DNA from 3 places in the Dermacoccus sp. MPR-E5 genome. Region 2 is predicted to be linked to each of the others. Evidence: predicted binding sites of a transcription regulator. Region 2 holds the regulator's gene; each other region holds the start of a gene.
The links. The regulator HrcA, encoded in region 2, represses chaperone genes, less so after heat shock. The targets are predictions, from matches to a motif close to TTNGCACTCGNNNNNNNCGAGTGCNAA.
Positions count from the first base shown of each region.

Region 1 (5,862 bases), on a different contig from region 2:
TGTACTCGCCGGTCGCGGCGTCGAGGCCCTGGCCGACGGGCAGTTCGCGCACCTTGGAGACGGCGACGTAGCCCTCGAGGCCAGCGTTCTCGGCGATCCAGCGCAGCGGCTCCGCGATGGCCTTGCCGACGAGCGTGGCACCCGTCGCCTCGTCACCCTCGAGCGAGAGGGAGTCGAGAGCAGACGACGCGTGGATGACGGCCGAACCACCACCCGCGACGATGCCCTCTTCGATGGCCGCACGCGTGGCCGCGATGGCGTCCTCGATGCGGTGCTTCTTCTCCTTCATCTCGACCTCGGTGTGCGCACCGACGGCGATGACGCAGACGCCGCCGGCGAGCTTGGCGAGGCGCTCCTGGAGCTTCTCGCGGTCCCAGTCGGAGTCGGTGCGCTCGATCTCGGACTTGAGCTCCTTGACGCGGCCCGCGACGTCATCAGCGGCGCCGGCGCCGTCGATGATCGTCGTGTTGTCCTTCGTCACCTGGATGCGGCGTGCCTGGCCGAGCGAGTCGAGGTCGGCGTTCTCGAGCTTGAGCCCGACCTCCTCGGCGATGACCTGGCCACCGGTGAGGATCGCGATGTCCTGCAGCATCGCCTTGCGGCGGTCGCCGAAGCCGGGGGCCTTGACGGCGACGACGTTGAACGTGCCGCGGATCTTGTTGACGACGAGGGTGGAGAGGGCCTCGCCCTCGATGTCCTCGGCGATGATGAGCAGCGGCTTGCCGGACTGCACGACCTTCTCGAGGACGGGCAGCAGGTCGGCGATGGCCGAGATCTTGCCCTGGTTGATGAGGATGTAGGCGTCCTCGAGGACGGCCTCCATGCGCTCGGGGTCGGTGACGAAGTACGGCGAGAGGTAGCCCTTGTCGAACTGCATGCCCTCGGTGTACTCGAGCTTCGTCTCGGCGGTCGAGGACTCCTCGACGGTGATGACGCCGTCCTTGCCGACCTTCGCGAACGCCTCACCGATGAGGCCACCGATCGTCGCGTCCTGAGCGGACAGCGAGGCGACCTTGGCGTAGTCGTCCTGACCGTCGACGGGGCGCGCGTTGGCGAGCAGCTGGTCGTTGATGGCCGTGACGGCCTTGTCGATGCCGCGCTTCAGGCCGGACGGAGCAGCGCCCGCAGCGACGTTGCGCAGGCCCTCCTTGACGAGCGCCTGGGCGAGAACCGTCGCGGTCGTCGTACCGTCACCGGCGACGTCGTTCGTCTTGGTGGCGACCTCCTTGGCGAGCTGCGCGCCGAGGTTCTCGTACGGGTCCTCGAGCTCGACCTCGCGGGCGATCGTCACACCGTCGTTCGTGATCGTGGGGGCGCCCCACGCCTTGTCGATGACGACGTTGCGGCCCTTGGGGCCGAGCGTCACCTTGACGGCGTTGGCGAGCGCGTCGACACCGCGCTCGAGGGACTTGCGGGCGTCGTCGTTGAATTCAAGCGTCTTGGCCATGGTTCAACCTTTCGTTCGAAGGCGCCGCGCGGCGCGTGACGCGCGCAGCGGAAGAGTGTGGGGTGCGAGTGAGAGGAAAGGACGAGCCCGGCCCGGCCGTCAGACCTGAGCCGGGCTCGTCGTCACCTGCTGGCTCGACGGATCGTCAGGAGACGACCGCGAGCACGTCGCGAGCGGAGAGGATGAGGTACTCGGTACCGGCGAACTTGACCTCGGTGCCGCCGTACTTCGAGTAGATGACCTTGTCGCCGACGGCGACGTCGACCGGAACGCGGTTGCCGTGGTCGTCGATGCGACCGGGGCCGACGGCGATGACCTCGCCCTCCTGCGGCTTCTCCTTGGCGGTGTCCGGGATGACGAGGCCGGAGGCCGTGGTCTGCTCGGCCTCGACGGCCTTGACGACGATGCGGTCTTCGAGCGGCTTGATGTTGACCGACACGGTAGGACCTTCCCTTTCGCAGACCGCCCGATCTTCTCGGGCGGGACGGATGCTTTCGTTCCCTGGCCACACCACCCACCGGTGGCGGTGTGGCATGCATGTGGGCCGACATCGCCTCGCCGTCGCGGGGGTCGAGGGATGAGCTCACTGGCACTACCCAGGGGTGAGTGCTGGAACCGAATCTAGTAACGCCGTTGGCACTCGGTCAAGCCGAGTGCCAACTCGTTTCCGATGTTCGCCCACAGCGCATCGGGGGCTGCTCCGAGGGCCCCCGATGACACAATGGCGGCCATGGATGCGAGCGTCGTGCACGAGTTGTTCACCGACGACGGACGCGCGCTGCTCGCCTCGCTCCCGCCCTACGAGGAGAAGAACGTCGTCATGCTGACGACGCGGCTGCGCGCCGCAGGGCACTCCCCCGAACTCGTCGCCGCTGCGCTCACCCAGTCCCGGCTGCGGGCCAGGGCCGTCGACAAGTTCGGTGATGCGGCGGCGTCGATGTTCTTCACCCCCGACGGCCTCGAACAGGCCACGCGCGCACCCATCGCCCGTCTGCACGCGCAGCGGTTCCTCGACGCCGGGGCGAGCCTCGTCATCGACGGTGGCTGCGGAATCGGTTCCGACGCCGTCGGATTCGCACAGGCCGGGCTCGACGTCATCGGCGTCGAAGCGGATCCGGAAACCGCGGCTCTGGCCGCCCAGAACCTTGCGTCGTTTCCCGGCAGTCGCGTCGTCACGGGGCGGGTCGAGGATGTCGCGGCTTCGCTCGACCAAGCCGGGGCCGCCTGGTGGTTCGACCCGGCACGCCGCACGCCCGGCGTCGCCGACATCCGCGGGCGCACGAAGCGCACGTTCTCCCTCGCGGCGCTGACGCCGACCTGGGAGCTGATCCAGCACGTCGCGGCTGCCGCCCCCGCGGCAGGCGCCAAGCTCTCGCCGAGCCTGGCCCATCACGACGTGCCGAGCGGTTGCGAGGTCGAGTTCGTCTCCTACGCCGGCGACGTCGTGGAGGCGAGCGTGTGGTGGGGCGCCGCCGTCCGTGACGTCGGCAGAACTGCGACGATCATGCGTCCCCGACCGGGCGGCTCGAGGTCGTCCGGCGATCGCGTCCCGCCCGACGTCCTGCACGTCATCGAGGCCGACTTCGACGGCATCGACGCCGCGCCCGCAAGCCGCGCGTCACTCGGACCGTACTTCTACGAGGCCGACAAGGCGTTGACGCGCAGCGGCCTCGTCGGGGCGCTGCTCGACGCCACGGGCGGCCACGAGTTCACGCCCGGACACGGCTACGTCGCGGCCGATGCGCTCGTCGACATCGGGCTGCTGGGGCGCGCCTACCGCGTGCTCGACTCCGTGCCGCTGCACGAGAAGACGCTGCGCGCCTACCTGCGCGAACGCGCCGTCGGACGCCTCACGATCAAGAAACGCGACGTGGACGTCGACGCCGACGCGCTGCGCCGCTCGCTCAAGCTCAAGGGCTCGAACGCCCTGACGGTCGTGCTCGTGACGCTCGACGGCGAGCGCCTGGCACTCGTCGTCGAACCGCTGTGACGCTCGCCGCCCCGCTTCCCTGACGCCCCGCCCCATGACGCATCCGTGAGATCGAGCGATGTGGGCGAATTCGAGCCCCCCCAGCGCTCGGACTCTCCCGTATCGCTCGATCTCGAGGATGGGGCGTGCGAACCGTGACCTGACCGAGATCCACGCCCCAGCTCGGACGCACTCGAGCCGTCGATACTGACGAACATGCAAACGTCCGAGGCGGGCGCCCTCTCCGAAGACTCGACGCCTGTGCCACCTGCTCCTGCCGAAACCACAGGCCGACGACCGTCCGCGCCCGGGCGCAGCGGCACGGCTACCTGGCTGATGAGCATCGCTCTCATCCTCTGGGCAGTGTGGGCCGTCAGCATCCTCGCCTCGCCGATGCGTTCCGGCAGTGTGGCCGACGCGGCCAGCGCCCTGCAGCGGCACGACGACGTGCACTGGCTCGTCGTGCAGCGCCCCTCCGACGACGGCCCGAGCGGTCACTTCACGCCGGGCCTCGCCGACCCCCTCTCCCAGGAATGGCAGGATTCGCGCTTCACGACTCCGCGCGAGAACGGTGGCGACGGCGCGGGCACGCTCTCGTCGACGCAGGAGCAGCAGATCGCCTGGAGCGACAGCTCGGGGCTGCACGTGACGCGCGACTTCAGCGTCACCGGCTGGCGCACCGCCGGGGACGGCTGGCCCGACCCCGCGTCCAGTCCGTCGGCCGCCCTCTACCGATCGCTCGCGACCCAGGCTGCGTCGACGCGCGTCACGACGGTCCGCGCGCTCACGCCGCTGGGCACGATCAGCTACGCCGACGGCTCGGGCACCGTCGAGACCTACGGGGTCGTCATGCTGCTCAGCGCGCTGATCGCGCTGGGATCGCTGTACGCCCGCCAGCCCCGTTTCGGCACCCGTTGGAGCTGGTTCTGGATCTTCAGCTGCCCCATGGGCGTCGGCCTCGTGTGGTACCTGATGCGCGAGGGGTGGTTCGGCCGTTCCACGGCCCCTGCGCCCGATCAGCGACGTTCAGGCTTCGCCGGCTTCGCTGCGTTCGTCGGCATCAGCTGGGTGCTAGGTTCGCTCGTGCATGCTTGGCTGTTTCGCTGACGCCGTGTCAGCGAGCTCGAGCGAAATGGGCGAATGCGAGCGCCACAGCGCTCGAACTCACCCATTTCGCTCGATCCCTCAGTGGGGCGCACGCACGGGGCATGACGGTCCGCCGGAAGGCGGCACGCTCATCGACAGGCTGAAGAGCCCACCCCGTCCTTGCCGACGGCGACGGGCAGCGTCCCGCCGGCCTTGGCCTTGCCGGTCAGGACGTCCGCGAGCGCCGCGAACGTCGGCTGCGTCGAACCGTAGGCCGCGAGTCCGACGGTGTCGGAGCCGCGCAGAGCGAGCGGGTAGGGCGTGTCGAGGGCGATCTGCACGCCGCTGTTTCCGGCCTTGATCGCTCCTGACGTGCCGGGCGACGTCGCCTCCGCTCCCCCGCCGGCGGACGATTCGCCGGCGTTGTACACGCCCCCTTCGAGCAGGTTCACCCGCGTGCCCTGCAGTCCGACGTCGACGCCGCGGGCCTTCAGCTCCTTCGTCAGCGTCGCTCGATGTTCCGCCGTCCCCCCTTCGACCCGCACACGGCTCCCGACGAGGTCACGCCCGCAGCGCCCGCCGAGCTGGGTGATCGACGCCTTCGCGAGACGGCGCGCGTCGTCGTCATGGGAACCGCGCACCGACGCGTCGGGCGCACTGACGTGCTGGTGCCGCGTCGTCGCGACGATGCGCGCTGCGGATTCGATGAGCCGCTGGCGCGTCAGTTCTCCTGAGGCGACGGCCTTCTCGATCGCGCTCACCGACGCACTCGCGTCGGCGGGCATGAGCACGACATCGGCTCCGGCCTCGAGCGCCGACACCGCTGCAGCGCCGCCGCGATCGAACTTCTTGACGATCGCGCCCATGTTCATGCCGTCGGTGACGATGAGCCCCTTGAACCCGAGCTTGTCGCGCAACTGGCCCGTGAGCACCTTCGGCGAGAGTGTGCTCGGCACGATGGGGTCGACGTCCTTGACGACGATGTGCGCCGTCATGATGGCCGGCACGCCGGCCTTGCTCGCCGAGGCGAACGGCACCCAGTCGCGCTTCATGAGCTGCTCGACCGACTGAGCCTGGACGGCGTAGTCGACATGCGTGTCCGTCGTCACCGAGCCGTGGCCCGGAAAGTGTTTGATGACGGGCACGATGCCGGCCTGCTGGTAACCGGCGACCTGCGCGTTGACAGCTCGCGCGACGCGCTGCGGGTCGCTGCTCGGCGAGCGCACGCCGATCGTCGGGTCGCTCGGGCCGACAGTGACGTCCGCGTCGGGCGCGAAGTTCATCGTCACGCCGAGCGAACGCAGCTCCCGGCCTTCGTCCTTGGCGAGCTGCGTCGCGAGCGCCGCATCGTCGGCGGCGC
Region 1 is NZ_JBXASS010000020.1:146-6,007, forward strand. Features, by position in the region: partial or broken gene groL (chaperonin GroEL) at 1-1,447, opposite strand, end outside; gene groES (co-chaperone GroES) at 1,593-1,886, opposite strand; gene AC1RS9_RS12945 (class I SAM-dependent methyltransferase) at 2,178-3,437, shown strand; gene AC1RS9_RS12950 (hypothetical protein) at 3,753-4,523, shown strand; gene AC1RS9_RS12955 (glycoside hydrolase family 3 protein) at 4,652-5,862, opposite strand, start outside.
Region 1: the regulator HrcA is predicted to act here: its motif matches at 2,081-2,107, upstream of groES (co-chaperone GroES).

Region 2 (5,862 bases):
GATCGCGTCGACGTACTCCTTCTGCCCCAGTGTCTTCGGGCGGATCGTGCGCCCGCGGCTGGAGATGATGTTCGTCGTCAGCACGTCGGCGGGGCGCTGCGCGTTCTTGCCGCGCAGCATGCCGATAGAGCGCTCGACGGCGTCACGGTTGATCTGGTGGCCCGCATCGATCATCGTGAGCAGCTCACCGACGAGGGTCTCGACGATCGCCGCGTCCTCGCGCGGGCCGTCGATCGTCAGCTCATTGCCGCGCGCAAAGACGAACAGGCGCGGGAAGGCGCGCTCGATCGTGCGCATCAGCTGATCCTGCGGCCCGAGCAACTGCACCATCGCGACGTCGGGCGGGATGACGATGCGCGTCTGCTGCGAGGCAGCCTGGCCGTCAGGGTCGTGAGGGGTGCGCTCGGAGGGCGCGGAAGCGTCAGTCATCGTGTCTCCAGTCTAGTGGTCGCTCGGGCGCTCAGACCCAGCGCGAGCGCGCGAGCAGGGCGGCGAGCGCCGCCGGGCCGGCCGACGACGAACGCAGCACGGTGGCGCCCATCCGCACCGGCGTGGCACCGGCCGCGACGAACGCGTCGAGCTCGGCGGGCGTGATGCCGCCCTCGGGGCCGACGACGAGCATCACGTCACCGGCCGACGGCAGCTCGACCTGCGCGAGACTCGCCTCGGCGTCCTCGTGCAGGACGAGCGCGAGGCCGCCCTCCGCGACGGTGGCCGAGATCGCCTGCGCCGCAGCGTTCTTCGTCACGAGGTCACTGATGCGCGGGGGCGTCGCCCGTCGTGATTGTTTCGTGGCCGCCTCGGCCTGCGCCACCCATTTACGGCGGGCCTTCTCGGCGCGCTCACCCCTCCACTGCACGATGGAACGCTCCGCCTGCCACGGCACGACGGCGTCGACGCCGAGCTCCGTCGCCGCCTCCACCGCCTGCAGGTCGCGATCACCCTTAGCGAGCGCCTGGACGAGCGTGAACGTCACCGCCGGCGGCGTCTCGCGCGTCACCTCGCTCACGTGCGCCGTCAGCTCGCCCTTCGTGGTCTCTGCGACCACGGCGTGCGCGACGAGGCCCTCGCCGTCGGCGAGCAGGATCTGCTCACCGACACCCATCCGCTTGACGGTGACGGCGTGGCGTCCCTCGTCACCCGCGAGCACGACGGGTGCACCCGGCGCCATGTCGTCGGACAGAGCGCCGGGTGCGACGAAGTAGAGGTGCGCGGTCACGCCTCAGCCCTTCCAGGCCTGACGCAGCTTGCCGAGCAGGCCCTGGTTGACGGGCTGGAACTTCGGCGCCGGCGAGTCCTCTCCGCGCGACTCGGCGAACTGACGCAGCAGGTCGGCCTGCTCGGCCGTCAGCTTGCTCGGGGTGCGCACGTTGGCGTGCACGAGCAGGTCGCCGCGGTTGTCGGTGCGCAGCCGCGTGACGCCGAGGCCCTTGAGGGTGATGACGTCGCCGGGCTGCGTGCCGGCCTTGATGTCGATGTCGCGCGAGCCGTCGAGCGTCTCGAACGGCACCGTGGCGCCGAGCGCCGCGGCCGACATCGGCAGCTCGAGCGAGCAGTGCAGATCGTCGCCCTGACGCTGGAACATCGGGTGCTTCTCGACGCGTACCTCGACGTACAGGTCACCGGCGGGGCCGCCGCCGGGGCCGACCTCGCCTTCACCACGCAGCTGGATGCGCGTGCCGGTGTCGACGCCGGCGGGTACCTTGATCGTGATGGTGCGCGTGTCGCGCTTGCGGCCGTTGCCGTCGCACTCGAAACACGGGCTGTCGATGATGTCGCCGTACCCCTGGCACGCGGTGCACGGACGCGACGTCAACACCTGGCCGAGGAAGCTGCGCTGCACCTGCTGCGTCTGCCCCGCACCGCCGCACACGTCACACGTGTGCTTGCCCGTGCCGGGACGCGAACCGTCGCCATGACAGGTCGAGCAGACGACGGCCGTGTCGAACGTCAGCTCCTGCTCGCCGCCGAAGACGGCCGTGGCGAGTTGGATGTCGAGCGGCAGCAACGCGTCCTGGCCGTGCTGGACGCGGCTGCGCGGGCCGCCGCCTCCCCCTGCGGCACCCCCCGTGAAGAACGCGTCCATGATGTCGCTGAAGCTGAACCCGGCGCCACCGCCGGGCGCGTAGGGGTCGACGCCCTGGTCGTAGGCCGCCTTCTTCTGCGGATCGCCGAGCACGTCGTAGGCCTGCCCGACGCGCTTGAACTCCTCGGCCGCCTCCGGGGAGGGGTTGACGTCGGGGTGCAGCTTGCGGGCCTTCTTGCGGTAGGCGCGCTTGATCTCCTCGACGGAGGCCTCACGCGTGACACCGAGTTCGGCGTAGTAGTCGTTCACGAGCATCCTTGCTTTCGACGGGTGAAGATTTCATCACTCATGTGGTCGTGGTGCGCCCGAGCCATCACTGCTCGAGAAGTTCGGAGACGTAGCGGGCGACCGCGCGCACGTTCGCCATCGTCTGCGGGTAGTCCATGCGGGTCGGGCCGAGCACGCCGAGCGTCGCGACGGCGTCGCTGCCGTAGGCCGTCGTCACGAGCGAGGTCGACTCGAGGCCTGCGAAGTCGTTCTCGGCGCCGATGCGGACGGTCACCTCGTGCGTCGGATCGTCGTCGCGTGTGCTGATGAGGCGCATGAGGACGACGTGCTCCTCCAGCGCCTCGAGAACACGGCTGACGCTGAGGCCCGCGTCGTCGCGCAGCCCGGCACGCGCGAGGTTCGCCGTCCCCGCGAGCACGACGCGCTCCTCCCGGTCCTCGGCGAACACCGCGGCGATCGTCGCGACGATCGTGTCGACGTCCGCACGCTGCCCCGGCTCGAACTCCGCGCCCAGCTCGGTCATGGCCGCGGCGGCCTCGGTGAGCAACCGCGCGCCGGAGACCTCGTTGACGCGCGCTCGCAGCGTCTGGACGAGGCGCTCGTCGTCGGCGGAGGCGACGGAGACGAGACGCTGCTCGATGCGACCTGAGTCGAGGATGACGACGAGCGACAGGCGCCCCTCGGCGGCCGGCACGAGCTCGATGTGCCGCACCCGTGAGCGCCGCAGCGACGGGTACTGCATGACGGCCGCCTGGTTCGTCAGCGTGGCGAGCAGCCGGGCGGTGCGCTCGACGATGTCGTCGAGGTCGACGCTCTGACGCAAGAACGTCTCGATCGCTCGACGCTGTGTCGCGCTCAGCGGCCGCACCTGGCTGAGGCGGTCGACGAAGATTCGGTAGCCGGCATCGGTGGGCACGCGACCGGCCGAGGTGTGCGGCGCGGAGATGAGACCGGCGTCCTCGAGGGCGGCCATGTCATTGCGGATCGTCGCGGCGGAGACGCCGAGCTGATGACGTTCGAGCAACGCCTTCGAACCCACCGGTTCGGACGTCGCGACATAGTCCTGCACGATGGCGCGCAGCACCTCGAGCCGCCGTTCGTCGCTCATGCGCTCACCTCCCGCGCCTCGATACCGTCCTTCGATCTGCAGTCCGTCCAAGATTGGCACTCACGCCGAGCGAGTGCCAAATCATGCGGGGTGTGTTCGCCCACAGCGTCGCGGGCGATTCCCTCGCGCCGTCGTCCATCGTCCGTCGGTCGGCAGGCGCGCGCTCCCCGGCCCTCGGCGACGCCGCGACGGGCGCCTGGCTGCGCCCGCGGCCATCGTTCTCGGCGCGCCGCGACGGCGGTTGTCGGTGGGCGGTTCTACCCTGATCGCCATGACCGACCGTTACGGCTCCGACGTCCTCTCCGGCGATTGGCGCGCGCCTCGACGTGGGCGTTCGCGCGAGGTGCCCGCTGAGCTCGACGTCGTCGTCGAGGACGCCCAGAGCGGTTACGTCGGCGCCGTCGTGCGCGTCGAGAAGTCGGGCGGGCAGCACGTCGTCTTCCTCGAGGACCGCTTCGGCAAGGCCCGCGGATTTCCGCTCGGCGCCGGCTTCCTCGTCGACGGCGAACCCGTGACACTCGTTGCGCCCCGACCCGCCACCGCCGCGCGCCTCGCCGAGCAGCAGACGCAGGCCGGGCGGACGGCGTCCGGTTCGCTCGCCGTCCCCGGGGCGAAGGCGCGCGTCGCGCTGGGTTCGCGAATTTTCGTCGAGGGACGGCACGACGCCGAACTCGTCGAGAAGGTGTGGGGTGACGACCTGCGCATCGAGGGCGTCGTCGTCGAATACCTCGAGGGCGTCGACGATCTCGCGGCCGTCATCCGCGACTTCCGACCCGAGAAGGGACGCCGCCTCGGCATCCTCGTCGACCACCTCGTGCCCGGCACGAAGGAGGCACGAATCGTCGAGAAGGCACGCGCCCTGCCGCAGGCACGCGACCACGTGCTCATCGTCGGCCACCCCTACGTCGACGTGTGGCAGTCCGTACGACCCGAGCGGCTCGGCTGGTCGAAGTGGCCCGTCATCCCCAAGGGGCAGTCGTGGAAGCACGGCATCCTCGCCGAGCTCGGCTGGCCGCACGCGACGCAGGCGGACGTCGCGCGCGGATGGAAGCAGATCCTCGGCACCGTGCGCACGTACGCCGACCTGCAACCCGAACTGCTCGGACGCGTCGAGGAGCTCATCGACTTCGTCACCGACCCCGCGCAGCAGTGAGACGCCGGGATGGCGCGGCGTGCGCCGACATCATCCCCGGGATGGACGCCGGGGCCCGCGAATATCGATCCCGCGGGGGATGCGCTCGGGACGCAGACACGGAATCATGGTCAGTGAACGAGAGATTCACCCTTCGACACCAGGAGACGTCGTGAGCAACTCCCAGCCGTACCCCTACCCCGACGAGCGCACGCAGGGCCAGGGAGCCGGACGGCTGGCCGGCGCTCCGTACGGCGCCGAGCCGCCCGTCACCGGCCAGGGTCACCTCAGCGATGACGAGCGCGCCGCCTCGATCGTCGCGCACCTGTCGGCGCCGGCCGCCGCGATCCTGTCTGCGGGATGGGTGAGCTTCCTCGGCCCGCTCATCGTGTGGTTCATCTACAGAAACCGCTCCGCCGCGGTGCGCCGCGCAGCGGCCGGGGCGTTCAACTTCAACGTTGCGTTCTCGATTCTCTACATCGTCGGTTGGGTTCTGGTCTTAACCCTCGTCGGCATTCCCGTCGCGCTCGTGCTCTGGGCCGTCATCTTCCTCGTCGCCGCGTGGTGCCACGTCAAGGGAGCGCTGCGCTCGGCGCGTGGCGAGAGCTACGACTACCCGTTCCAGATCCGCATCCTCAACTGATGCGGCCCACGTCGCGACGCCCCGCCCCAACAGCGCACCTCGTGTGAGCGCTGGGCTCGCCCCCACCCCTGACAACGTTCCCTCGGCACCCCGTGCCGCGGCGCTTCGTGCTACCCGATTTAAGAAAAGAATCATCATCCCTGCCCTGACCCCGGCCCCCCGTTAGCGCGAGGGCGTCGCCGCCGTCGACAAGCGTTCGGCGCTCAAGAACGTCCTCGGTGCCCTCGGCCTCCTGCTGCTCGCCATGTTCGCTGGCAGTCTCGTCGCCGCCGTCGGTGATCTGTTCGGCGACAGCGAGAACGGCCTCGTGACGCCGATCGGCGTCGTGACGATGGCGCTGCAGCTCGCGATCGCGGCCTTCGTCTTCCGCCGGGCCTGGCACATCACCTCACGCGACCTCGGCTTCGTCAAGGAGGGCGCGCTGGGTTCCTGGCTCGTCGGCGCACGGGGCGGCATCGCCGCCATCACCATCGTCTGGGGCGCCAACCACCTGCTCGGGGGCGTCGACTTCTCGCCCAAGATCACCGCCTCCGGAAAACGCGAACTCGCCCAGGATGAGCGAGGCGCCCGCGCCGATGAGGATCGCCCCCAGGACGCGGAAGACCGAACTCTCGGCCGCCGTGTTCATGACCGCGCCGGCCAAGCAGCGCGAAGATGCCTTAGAC
Region 2 is NZ_JBXASS010000004.1:133,734-139,595, reverse strand. Features, by position in the region: gene AC1RS9_RS04295 (PhoH family protein) at 1-429, opposite strand, end outside; gene AC1RS9_RS04290 (16S rRNA (uracil(1498)-N(3))-methyltransferase) at 461-1,219, opposite strand; gene dnaJ (molecular chaperone DnaJ) at 1,223-2,335, opposite strand; gene hrcA (heat-inducible transcriptional repressor HrcA) at 2,400-3,422, opposite strand; gene AC1RS9_RS04275 (DUF3097 domain-containing protein) at 3,694-4,575, shown strand; gene AC1RS9_RS04270 (DUF4870 domain-containing protein) at 4,727-5,197, shown strand; gene AC1RS9_RS04265 (hypothetical protein) at 5,442-5,862, shown strand, end outside; gene AC1RS9_RS04260 (hypothetical protein) at 5,857-5,862, opposite strand, start outside.

Region 3 (5,862 bases), on a different contig from region 2:
AAGCGCCGCGTCAGGTCATACCCGCTCGCCTCGCGCTCGGCGAGGGACACGAGCAACGCATGCTGCAACGACATGCACCTAGTTTCATATGCGCAGATGCGCATGTCAACCGCCTCGATGTTGCCCGCGATTCGAGGCGCGGCACGCCCGAAACCCGGGCAACATCGCGAGAGGGAGTGCCGCCTGGACGACAAAAGGCTGACGCCCGCCCGAGCATTCACTCAGGCGGGCGTCAGCCCGTGGAGGCGCGCTTTCTCAGAAGCCCATGCTCTCTCGGGCTTCTTCCTCACACTCCGCTCCGGCCGGCCCCCGTCCTCGCATTCGCTCGGGGGGCGCCAGCCGTGGCGTACGTGCTTTTGTCAGAAGCCCATACCGCCCATGCCACCGTCCATGCCCGCCGCAGCGTCAGCGCCGGCGTTCTTCTCCGGCTTGTCAGCGATGACGGCCTCGGTCGTGAGGAACAGCGCCGCGATGGACGCAGCGTTCTCCAGCGCCGAACGCGTCACCTTCGCCGGGTCGATAATGCCCGAGGCGATCATGTCGACGTACTCACCGCTCGCAGCGTTCAGACCCTGACCGGCGGGAAGCGAGCGCACCTTCTCGACGATGACGCCCGGCTCGAGGCCCGCGTTCGTCGAGATCTGCTTGAGCGGAGCCTCGGCAGCGACGCGAACGATGTTCGCACCCGTCGCCTCGTCGCCCTCGAGAGCGGAGAAGGCCGACTCGGCGTCCTTCGTCGCCTGGATGAGCGCGACGCCACCACCGGCAACGATGCCCTCCTCGACGGCTGCCTTCGCGTTGCGCACAGCGTCCTCGATGCGGTGCTTGCGCTCCTTGAGCTCGACCTCCGTCGCGGCACCCGCCTTGATGACGGCGACGCCGCCGGCGAGCTTCGCGAGGCGCTCCTGCAGCTTCTCGCGGTCGTAGTCGGAGTCGGAGTTCTCGATCTCGGCGCGGATCTGCGCCACGCGGCCCTTGATCTGCTCGTCGTCGCCAGCACCTTCGACGATCGTCGTCTCATCCTTCGTCACGACGATCTTGCGGGCGCGGCCGAGCATGTCGAGCTCGGTCGACTCGAGCTTGAGGCCGACCTCCTCGGAGACGACCTGGCCGCCCGTGAGGATAGCGATGTCACCGAGCATCGCCTTGCGGCGGTCGCCGAAGCCGGGAGCCTTGACGGCGACGGCCTTGAACGTGCCGCGGATCTTGTTGACGACGAGCGTCGACAGGGCCTCGCCCTCGACGTCCTCGGCGATGATCGCGAGGGGCTTGCCGGACTGCATGACCTTCTCCAGGACGGGCAGCAGGTCCTTGATGTTCGAGATCTTCGAGTTGACGATGAGGATGTACGGGTCGTCGAGGACGGCCTCCATGCGCTCGGTGTCGGTGACGAAGTAGCCCGAGATGTAGCCCTTGTCGAAGCGCATGCCCTCGGTCAGCTCGAGGTCGAGGCCGAACGTGTTCGACTCCTCGACCGTGATGACGCCTTCCTTGCCGACCTTGTCCATCGCCTCGGCGATGAGCTCACCGATCTGCGGGTCAGCGGCGGAGATGGACGCGGTCGCAGCGATCTGCTCCTTCGTCTCGATCTCCTGGGCGTGCTCGAGCAGCTGCTTGCTGACGGCGTCGACGGCCGTCTGGATGCCGCGCTTCAGCGCCATCGGGTTCGCGCCGGCCGCGACGTTGCGCAGACCCTCGCGCACCATCGCCTGGGCGAGGACGGTGGCCGTCGTCGTGCCGTCACCGGCGACGTCGTCGGTCTTCTTCGCAACTTCCTTGACGAGCTCGGCGCCGATCTTCTCGTACGGGTCCTCCAGCTCGATCTCCTTGGCGATCGAGACACCGTCGTTGGTGATCGTGGGGGCGCCCCACTTCTTCTCCAGCACGACGTTGCGGCCCTTGGGGCCGAGGGTCACCTTCACGGCGTCGGCGAGCGTGTTCATGCCGCGCTCGAGGCCGCGACGGGCCTCCTCGTCGAAAGCAATGGTCTTGGCCATGGCTGTGGTTCCTCCACGTGACGTTCGGATCGACCACATCAGCGCCCGCGACGGACGGGCCCGATCACGCGCCGGTCATGTCGGCGCGCCCCGAACCCTCACTGCTGCAGTCAGGCTTTTGTCACTCTCACGATCAGAGTGCTAACCCCATGATTAGCACTCGCCCCCACCGAGTGCAAACCCTCCGCGCACGCACCCGCGTGTTGTTCGCTCATAGCGGCACCCCGACGTCTGTCGTGCGGCTGCCAAGATGGGCTGCGGCGCCACGAGAGCGGCGACATGCGGGGACGTGGCGGCGCGCTGAGCCGCGGTTCAGACGGTGCGTCGACGCCCCGCGCGGCGTCGCTGGATCCGCTTGACGAGCAACGGATCCGCGGCGAGCGCCGCCTCGGTGTCGGCGAGCTTGTTGAGCTGCTGGTAGTACTGCGTGCTCGTCAGCCCGAAGCGCTCCTTGATCGCCGCTTCCTTGGCGCCGGGCAGCTTCCACCACTCGCGTTCGAAGGCGAGCATCGCACGGTCGCGCTCGCTCAGCCCGGGCGCGTCGGCGTCACCGGGCACGTGGGCACCCGCGGGGGTCTCGATCATGGCCATCCGCTCAGGATACGAGGCCGCCCGGCCCGTTCCAACCGCGCTCGGGGCGGGTTGTCAGACCCGCGCGATAGGTTGGACACATGCCTCGTCCGTACGACGAACTCGTCCACCCGAGCTGGGTCGAACCCCTCGCGCCCGCCGCCGAGCACATCGCCGCCGCGGGGGCGTTCCTGCGTGACGAGGTGGCCGCGGGGCGCGGCTACCTGCCTGCGGGCGACGCCGTGCTGCGCGCGTTCACGCAGCCGTTCGACGAGGTGCGCGTCCTCGTCGTCGGCCAGGATCCGTACCCGACGCCCGGGCACCCGATCGGCCTGAGCTTCGCCGTCGCACCCGACGTGCGGCCCATCCCCCGCAGCCTCGCGAACATCTACACCGAACTGCACGACGACCTCGATATCACCCCACCCGAGCACGGTGACCTGTCGGCGTGGACCGATCAGGGGGTGCTGCTGCTCAACCGCGTCCTGACGGTGCAGCCCGGCAAGCCGGCGAGCCATCGCGGCAAGGGCTGGGAGCACGTCACCGCGACGGCGATCAACGCGCTCGTCGAGCGCGAGCAGCCCCTCGTCGCCATCCTGTGGGGGCGCGACGCGCGCTCACTCGCGCCGCACCTCGGCGACACGCCGACCGTCGAGTCGGCCCACCCCTCACCGTTGTCGGCCCGCGGCGGCTTCTTCGGCAGCAAGCCGTTCAGCCGCACCAACGCCCTGCTCGAAGAACTCGGCACGCACACGATCGATTGGCGCATCCCGTGACAGACACGACCCCCGACACCCGTACCGCCGAAGAGGCGCCCGCGGCCCGCAGCGGCCACGAGCGGACGTGGCGGCGCTACGTCGCCATCGGTGACTCCTTCACCGAGGGCATGAGCGACCCCGACCCGCGTCAGGACGACGCCTACCTCGGCTGGGCCGACCGGCTCGCCGTCGACCTCGCTCAGGTCGCCGACGGCGCGGGGCACGCATTTGAGTACGCGAACCTCGCGATCCGGGGCAAGCTGCTCGCCGACGTCGTCGGCCCGCAGCTCGACGCCGCGCTCGCGATGCAGCCCGACCTCGTCAGCATGGTCGGCGGCGGCAACAACATCATGCGCCCGAACGTCGACCTCGACGACGTTGCCGATCAGCTCGAGGCCGCCGTCGTCCGCCTCAAGGACGCCGGAGCCGACGTCATGCTCGCGACGATGGTCAACCCCACGGGTTCGAAGATCATGACCCGCTTGCGACCGCGCATCAGCTGGCACATCGCGAACCTGTGGGGCATCGCGCAGCGACACGACTGCTACGTGCTCGACGTGTGGGGCATGCGTGCACTGCGGGACATGCGCATGTGGGGTGCCGACCGCCTGCACCTGTCCCCCGAGGGCCACCGCCGTGTCGCGCAGCAGGCGGCGTGGACGCTGGGCCTGCCGACCGAGGGCGACTGGCTCGACCTGCTCCCGCCGCTCGAACCGAAGCCAGCCCGTCAGCGCCTGGCGGAGAACGCCGAGTGGTCGAAGGAATACTTCGGCCCGTGGATCGAACGCCGCCTGCGCGGCACGAGCTCGGGTGACGGGCGTGAGGCGAAACGCCCCCACCCGATGCCGATCGACCCGAGCGTCGCCGCCGAGCTGTTCCGACGGGCCTGACCACCCCGGCGTCCTCGCCCCGAGAACCGATCCGATCAGCCGACCGAGAGACAGAAGGCCACGAGGATGAATCGTTCCCTCACGACGGCGACCGCCGCCACCGCATCCGCCGCCGTGCTGGGTCTGTCCGGCTGCGGCGGGTCGAGCAGCACGAACTCGTCGGGCTCGAACGCCGCCGGCAGCTCCTCGGCCACGGCGAGCTCGAGCAAGACCATCACCGTCCTCGCCGCGGCCTCGCTCACCGAGAGCTTCACCAAGCTCGCCGAGGACTTCGAGAAGAACCACCCCGGCGTCGAGATCAAGATGAGCTTCGCAGGCAGCCAGGACATCGTGCGCCAACTCAAGGGTGGTGCACCGGCCGACGTCGTCGCCATGGCCGACACGACGACGCCCAAGACGATGCCGGCCGACATCACGCAGGGCAAGACCTGGACCGACTTCGCGACGAACGAACTCGAGATCGCGACGCCCAAGGGCAACCCGGGCCACGTCACCGACCTCGCGAGCCTCGCGAAGGTCAGCACCGTGCTGTGCGCCAAGACCGTGCCGTGCGGGCGCGCCGCCGACAAGGCGCTGGCGAAGGCGAACGTCCACGCGCACGTCGTCAGTTACGAGCAGAACGTCAAGTCGACGCTCGCGAAGGTCTCCTCCGGTGACGCGGACGCCGCGGTCGTGTACCGCACGGACGTCAAGGCCGCCGGTGACAAGGTGACGGGCGTCGATATCGCGTCCGGCTCGAACGTCAAGACGACGCTGCCGATCGCGACGTGGAGCAACAACGAGTACGCCAAGCAGTTCGTGCAGCTCATCACCGGCGCCGAGGGCCGCAAGGTGCTGAGCGACGCCGGGTTCGGCTCGCCGAGCTGACGTGAGCGCCCCCAGCGCCAGCAGAACGAGCCCCACCCGCCGCGCCCCCGATGCCGGCGGTGTGGTGCTCGGGGTGTTCGCAGCGGTCGCGGTCGCGTTCGTCGTCGTCCCGCTCGTTGCGCTGCTGCTGGAGGTGCGCTGGTCGCACTTCGCCGCCGACCTGCAGACCGCCGGCACACGCGAAGCTCTCCTGCTGTCGCTTCGCACCACGACGACGACGGCAGCCCTGTCCGCACTGTTCGGCACCCCTCTCGCCTGGTGGCTCTCACGCCTGCGGGGGCGTGCCGCCGCGTGGCTGCGGGCGCTCGTCACGGTCCCCCTCGTGCTGCCGCCCGTCGTCGCCGGTGTCGCCCTGCTCGACGCGTGGGGGCGCGGCGGCCTCATCGGCACGGTGCTGCAGGACAGCTTCGGCACGTCGCTGCCCTACTCGTGGGTGCGCGTCGTGCTGGCCGAGACGTTCGTCGCGATGCCGTTCTTCGTCGTCGCCGCCGAAGGCGCGTTCCGCGGCATCGACGCTCGGTGGGCGCGCACCGCCACCGTGCTCGGCGCGAGCCGCTGGTACACGCTGCGCCGCGTCCTCATCCCGATGGCGGCGCCCGGCCTGCTCGCGGGGTTGACGCTCTCCTGGGCACGCGCTCTCGGTGAGTTCGGTGCGACGATGACCTTCGCCGGCAGCTTCCCCGGCACGACCCAGACGGGCCCCCTCGCGGTGTATCAGGCGCTCGACATCAGTCAGGACGCCGCCACCGCCCTCGCGGCCCTCATGCTCGGCATCTGCCT
Region 3 is NZ_JBXASS010000007.1:142,764-148,625, reverse strand. Features, by position in the region: gene AC1RS9_RS07415 (PadR family transcriptional regulator) at 1-74, opposite strand, end outside; gene groL (chaperonin GroEL) at 360-1,997, opposite strand; gene AC1RS9_RS07405 (DUF3263 domain-containing protein) at 2,310-2,588, opposite strand; gene AC1RS9_RS07400 (uracil-DNA glycosylase) at 2,669-3,343, shown strand; gene AC1RS9_RS07395 (SGNH/GDSL hydrolase family protein) at 3,340-4,215, shown strand; gene modA (molybdate ABC transporter substrate-binding protein) at 4,282-5,082, shown strand; gene modB (molybdate ABC transporter permease subunit) at 5,084-5,862, shown strand, end outside.
Region 3: the regulator HrcA is predicted to act here: its motif matches at 2,151-2,177, upstream of groL (chaperonin GroEL).